DNA from 3 places in the Rhizobium sp. RHZ01 genome. Region 3 is predicted to be linked to each of the others. Evidence: predicted binding sites of a transcription regulator. Region 3 holds the regulator's gene; each other region holds the start of a gene.
What was found. The regulator HrcA, encoded in region 3, represses chaperone genes, less so after heat shock. The targets are predictions, from matches to a motif close to GTTAGCACTCNCNNNNNGNGAGTGCTAAC.

Region 1: the regulator HrcA is predicted to act here: its motif matches at 1,491-1,519, upstream of groES (co-chaperone GroES).
Region 2: the regulator HrcA is predicted to act here: its motif matches at 1,410-1,438, upstream of groES (co-chaperone GroES).

The regions. Positions count from the first base shown of each region.
Region 1 is NZ_JACUZZ010000007.1:38,805-41,005, reverse strand. It holds gene groL (chaperonin GroEL) at 1-1,061, opposite strand, end outside; gene groES (co-chaperone GroES) at 1,136-1,432, opposite strand; gene chrA (chromate efflux transporter) at 1,743-2,201, shown strand, end outside.
Region 2 is NZ_JACUZZ010000011.1:100,855-103,055, reverse strand. It holds gene groL (chaperonin GroEL) at 1-899, opposite strand, end outside; gene groES (co-chaperone GroES) at 947-1,261, opposite strand; partial or broken gene IB248_RS13820 (aspartate-semialdehyde dehydrogenase) at 1,542-1,805, shown strand; gene IB248_RS13815 (DUF982 domain-containing protein) at 2,138-2,201, opposite strand, start outside.
Region 3 is NZ_JACUZZ010000002.1:116,314-118,514, forward strand. It holds gene rph (ribonuclease PH) at 1-697, opposite strand, end outside; gene hrcA (heat-inducible transcriptional repressor HrcA) at 873-1,961, shown strand; gene IB248_RS03370 (GFA family protein) at 1,967-2,201, opposite strand, start outside.

The DNA.
Region 1 (2,201 bases), on a different contig from region 3:
TCGATCTGGGCCTTGATCTGGGCAACGCGGCCTTCGATGTCGGACTTGGCGCCCGAACCGTCGACGATCGTCGTGTTTTCCTTGGAGATCGAAACCTTCTTGGCGCGGCCGAGCATGTCGAGGGTAACCGACTCGAGCTTGATGCCGAGGTCTTCGGAGATGACAGTGCCGCCCGTGAGGATCGCGATGTCTTCGAGCATGGCCTTGCGGCGATCGCCGAAGCCAGGAGCCTTGACAGCAGCAATCTTCAGGCCGCCACGCAGCTTGTTGACGACGAGCGTAGCAAGAGCTTCGCCTTCGACGTCTTCAGCGATGATGAGGAGCGGCTTTCCGGTCTGAACGACAGCTTCGAGAACCGGGAGCATGGCCTGGAGGTTCGAGAGCTTCTTCTCGTGCAGGAGGATGAAGGCGTCTTCGAGATCAGCGATCATCTTTTCCGGGTTGGTGACGAAGTACGGGCTGAGGTAGCCGCGGTCGAACTGCATGCCTTCGACGACTTCGAGTTCGGTTTCAGCGGTCTTGGCTTCTTCGACGGTGATAACGCCTTCGTTGCCGACCTTCTGCATTGCTTCAGCAATGTCGAGACCGATCTGCTTTTCGCCGTTTGCGGAGATCGTGCCGACCTGGGCAACTTCTTCCGAGGTGTTGATCTTCTTGGCCTTGGCCTGGAGATCCTTCACGACTTCAGCAACAGCGAGGTCAATGCCGCGCTTCAGGTCCATCGGGTTCATGCCGGCTGCAACAGCCTTGGCGCCTTCGCGAACGATCGCCTGAGCGAGAACCGTTGCGGTCGTCGTGCCGTCGCCGGCGATGTCGTTGGTCTTCGAAGCAACTTCGCGGACCATCTGGGCGCCCATGTTTTCGAACTTGTCTTCCAGTTCGATTTCCTTGGCGACCGAAACGCCGTCCTTGGTGATGCGCGGAGCGCCGAAGGACTTGTCGATGATGACGTTACGACCCTTCGGGCCGAGCGTTACCTTCACTGCGTCAGCGAGAATGTCGACGCCACGCAGCATCTTTTCGCGCGCGGTGCGGCCGAATTTGATTTCTTTAGCTGCCATGATTGAAACTCCTGAATTCGAGTTGTCCGGGCTATGGGCCCGTAGCTAAAATCGGAAAGGGGAAAAACGGCTGATTAGCCGATGATGCCCATGATGTCGGCTTCCTTCATGATCAGAAGGTCTTCGCCGTTGATCTTGACTTCAGTGCCGGACCACTTGCCGAACAGAACGCGATCGCCAGCCTTGACGTCGAGAGCGACGACCTTGCCGGACTCGTCACGAGCGCCGGAACCGACGGCGACGATTTCGCCTTCCTGCGGCTTTTCCTTGGCGGTGTCGGGAATGATGATGCCGCCCTTGGTCTTTTCTTCGGACTCAACGCGACGGACAACGACGCGATCGTGAAGGGGGCGGAAATTGGTGCTTGCCATTGTCTAATCCCTCGATCAAATGACACTCGCAGGCCGAGAGCGGCCCGCACGGATGGGTGTTAGCACTCGTGCTTGGTGAGTGCTAGCGAGGCAGCATTTAGGAGTGGCCCAACGGGGAGTCAAGAACGGCCGCAATTTTTCTTCGCCGTCCTCACAAACAGCCTTAACAGCAAATCCTTGTCGGAAGTGCGACAGGCTGCGTTCTCTCCGAGATTTCCGAACGTCCTGAAGCTGGAGAGCTTTTGTATCCCCGGAACGTTTGCGGCACCCGCGGGGCGAGTGGCGTCAGGATTGCCGCGCATACACGCCGATGGTATCGAGCAGCTTGGGGCAGGGGGCGGCAACCGTGAACAAAACGATCGCGGCGGACGAAATCATAGCGGTACCGACACTTGGGGAGGCGGCGCGTGTATGGGCGCGCATCGGCTGCTTGGGCTTCGGCGGGCCGGCCGGTCAGATCGCCCTGATGCACACGACGATTGTCGATGAGAAGCGCTGGATTTCCGAGGAGCGCTTCCTGCACGGATTGAATTTCTGCATGCTGCTGCCTGGCCCGGAGGCTCAGCAACTGGCCACCTATATCGGCTGGCTGATGCACGGCGTGCGCGGCGGCCTCATTGCCGGCTTGTTGGTTGTATTGCCGGGCTTCCTTGTCATCCTGATGCTGTCGAGCCTCTACGCCGTCTTTCAGGAGGCCGCGTGGCTTCCCGCGCTTTTCTTCGGAGCAAAGGCTGCCGTTTTGGCAATCGTCATCGAGGCCTTGCTCCGG
Region 2 (2,201 bases), on a different contig from region 3:
ACCGTGCCGCCGGTCAGGATGGCAATATCTTCCAGCATAGCCTTGCGCCGATCGCCGAAGCCCGGAGCCTTGACGGCAGCAATCTTCAGGCCACCACGCAGCTTGTTGACGACCAGCGTAGCGAGTGCCTCGCCTTCGACGTCCTCGGCGATGATGAGAAGCGCCTTGCCGGACTGCACGACGGCTTCGAGAAGCGGGAGCATCGATTGCAGGTTCGAGAGCTTCTTCTCGTGGATGAGGATACAAGGATCTTCGAACTCGACCCGCATCTTGTCAGCATTGGTGACGAAGTAGGGGCTGAGATAGCCGCGATCGAACTGCATGCCTTCGACGACTTCGAGCTCGGTTTCGGCGGCTTTGGCTTCCTCCACGGTGATGACGCCTTCGTTGCCGACCTTCTCCATTGCTTCAGCAAGGTAACGGCCAATCTCGGAATCACCGTTAGCGGAGATCGTGCCGACTTGGGCGATCTCGGAATTGTTGGAGATCTTGCGCGCGTTGGTCTTCAGTTCCTTGACGACAGCGTCGACGGCAAGGTCGATGCCGCGCTTCAGGTCCATTGGGTTCATGCCGGACGCCACCGCCTTGGCACCTTCCCTGACGATTGCCTGGGCAAGCACCGTCGCGGTCGTTGTGCCGTCGCCAGCGAGATCGTTGGTCTTCGAAGCCACCTCGCGCAGCATCTGCGCGCCCATGTTCTCGAACTTGTCCTCAAGCTCGATTTCTTTGGCGACCGTTACGCCATCCTTGGTTATGCGCGGCGCGCCGGAGGACTTGTCGATAACGACGTTACGACCCTTCGGGCCAAGTGTCACCTTCACAGCATTGGCAAGCACATCCACCCCACGCAGCATTCGTTCACGGGCATCGGTGTGGAACTTGACTTCTTTCGCAGCCATTTCTTTAACTCCTCAATAGGCAGCTAATTTAACTGATCGGTCGGCCTTCAGGCGGCCTGCTTCTGCTCTGCCGGGGCTTCGATGATGCCCAAGGCATCGCTTTCCTTCATGATCAGCAGGTCTTCGCCGTTGATCTTGATCTCAGTGCCGGACCATTTGCCGAACAGGATGCGATCGCCAGCCTTGACGTCGAGCGGCTGGACCTGGCCGGCATCGTTACGCGCGCCGGGTCCGACGGCGATGACCTCGCCTTCCTGTGGTTTTTCTTTGGCGGTATCGGGAATGATGATGCCACCCTTGGTTTTTTCTTCGGACTCAACCCGGCGGACAAGAATGCGATCATGAAGCGGTCGGAACGACATGTTTTCCTCCGATGGACAAACAATGATGACGTTGTTCCCCTGGCCGAACCGGATGACCAGTCCGGGCGGGAGCAAAACCTCAGTCGAGCGTTTTGCGCGAAATGATCTGGTTTTGCGATTTTTCGATTTCAAGAGGTCAAAACAAAAAAATGGCTCTCTTCAGAGGCGGCTGCTAACACGCTGGAAAAAAACAACAACAGGGGTCTTTACGTTTGAAAATCCGTTGCTGGCCTCAAAATTTTGCGCCACATTCGCCAGTGTCACTAAACGGAGATGAAGCATGGGATTTTCATCGGATCTGGAGTGTCAGCTCAATGGCTTCGGCCTCACCACTGCCCATAAACTCTACCGCATTCCTGATTTTGAATCCGTGCTGCAACCCTTCGTTTGGCAAGATTGCTCCCGATTTTCCTGCGATGCAGAAGTTCCTTGATTACTGGCGGGCCAATCTCGATGGGTGCTGCGTTCCATCCGCTATACGCATCAGCGCCTGACCGGACAGAACGAATGGTGCCGCGTCGAAGGCGAGTTCAAGCTGCACTGAGACTTGAATTTCCGGATTCTTCGGTTCTTGGCTTTTTTCGTGACGCAGGTTTGATGAGCCCGGCCTATCGCACGTCACCGGTCTCCGTGTGATGATGGGTCGCGGAAGCCAGTTGCTCCAGACTGCTTGCGTAGGTCGTCGGAATTTAGGGGCTCATCTTGTGACTGAACTGTTTTCGAGACATCACAACATCCTCCATGAAGAACGTCTCTGTTTCGATCGCTTTGGAGGCCCCGCTAGAAGAGCGGGGCAAGCGTTGGGACTGAAGGGTTGAGGCAAATGCCTCTGGCCGATAAAGGCGGTTGCCGGTCATTCGTTCCGGCGTTGTCGGATCAGAAATGTCGGTGAGCGGTTTCCGATAAGCCGTGGCCGCTCGCTCGCCTGATAACGCTTCGA
Region 3 (2,201 bases):
GCATCGCCACGAGTTCGGCAATGCCCCCCTTGGCGAGCGTCATCAGCGAAGCGAACTCCTCGTCGGTAAAGGGCGTGCCTTCGGCGGTGCCCTGAATTTCGACGATACCGCCAGTGCCGGTCATCACGAAGTTCGCGTCGGTCTCGGCCGAGGAGTCTTCGAGATAGTCGAGGTCAAGGACCGACTGGTTTGCGAAGATGCCACAGGAAATGGCCGCGACATGGTCCTTGAGCACGCGCTCGACCTTGAGCATGTTGCGGCTCTCCATCCATTTCAGGCAGTCGTAGAGCGCAATCCAGGCGCCCGTGATCGAGGCGGTGCGCGTTCCGCCGTCCGCCTGGATGACGTCGCAATCGAGGGTGATCTGGCGCTCGCCGAGCTCCTTGAGGTCGACGACGGCGCGCAGCGAGCGGCCGATCAGGCGCTGGATCTCCTGGGTGCGACCGCCCTGCTTGCCGGCCGCAGCTTCGCGCTTCATGCGATCGCCGGTGGCGCGCGGCAGCATGCCGTATTCGGCCGTAACCCAGCCCTTGCCGGTGTTGCGCAGCCATGCCGGCGGCTTTTCCTCGACGCTCGCCGTGCACAACACATGCGTATCGCCGAACTTCACCAGACAGGAGCCTTCCGCGTGCTTGGAGAAATTGCGCTCGAAAGAGACCTTGCGCATCTGGTCGGTTTTTCTGCCTGAGGGCCGCATACTATTCTCCTAATCATCGTGCCGAAGGCGTGAGCAGGCTTCGGGTAGATCATGCGTGCTATGGTGTTGAGAGCTTCTACGATTGGCAGCGTCCATTTGCAATTTCCCTTTTGCCGCTGCGGAGAGATTGGCTATATTTTGTCGGATCATCGTCAGCACGGGTACGCAAGGTTTCATGGAGTTCAGATCGACGTCGGTTTCAGAGGCAGTGGCTGCGCTGGATGAACGCTCCAAGGAAATCTTTCGCCGCATCGTGGAGGGCTATCTGGAAACGGGCGAACCGCTCGGTTCCCGCAACCTTTCGCGAATCCTGCCGATGTCGCTGTCGCCGGCGTCCGTACGCAATGTGATGAGCGATCTGGAAGAACTCGGCCTCATCTATTCACCGCATGTCAGTTCCGGGCGTCTGCCGACGCAGATCGGCCTGCGCTTCTTCGTCGACGCCTTCATGCAGGTGGGCGATCTCTCGGCCGAGGATCGTGCCAACATCGATCGGCAGGTGCGCGCCGAAAGCCGCGACAATCCGATGGAATTGATGATGAACGAGGCGAGCCGAATGCTCTCGGGCATTTCGCGCGGCGCCGGACTTGTCATCACCTCGAAAAGCGATCCTGTGCTCAAGCATGTCGAGTTCATTCGCCTCGAGCCGACCAAGGCGCTTGCGGTGCTCGTTGGCGATCACGACCAGGTGGAAAACCGCATCATCGAGCTTCCGGCAGGCGTCACATCATCGCAATTGACCGAGGCCGCAAACTTCCTCAACGCGCATATGACCGGCCAGACGCTGCCGGAACTGCGCAATCAGCTGAGCCGACTGAAGGACGATGTCCGCCGCGAACTCGACACGCTGTCGCAGGATCTCGTCGAGCGCGGCATCGCTGTGTGGTCCGGCAGCGCGGACGAAGGCAAACCGGCTCAGCTCATCATTCGCGGCCGCGCCAATTTGCTCGCCGGTCTCGCCGGTGCCGACGATCTCGACCGCCTGCGCATGCTGTTCGACGACCTCGAGAAAAAAGACAGCTTGCTGGAACTCCTCAATCTGGCCGAAAGCGGGCCAGGTGTGCGCATTTTCATCGGCTCGGAGAACAAGCTCTTCTCGCTCTCCGGCTCGTCGTTGATCGTTGCGCCTTATCGTGACGATGACGACCGCATTGTCGGTGCCGTGGGAGTGATCGGGCCGACGCGTCTCAACTACTCGCGCATCGTCCCGATGGTCGATTATACCGCTCAGCTTATGACGCGACTGTCACGCGGCGCGAAGTAGCGCGGCTACTCAGGCAACGTGTCGCCCGAGCCGCCCATCTCCGCGGGCATGTCTTTATATTTGGGCAGGCCGTCACGAATGCGCAGCACGCTCTCCTGATAGTTCACGTGCAGCGCCGGGGTGTAGTCGAGATCCGGCAGAAGTGCCGCGTAGACGTCGGTGACGCCCCAGGTCGGGTGCTCGGTGTAGAGATGCCCACCGCACAGCTCGCAGAACTTCCGCACGCTGGTATCGGACTTC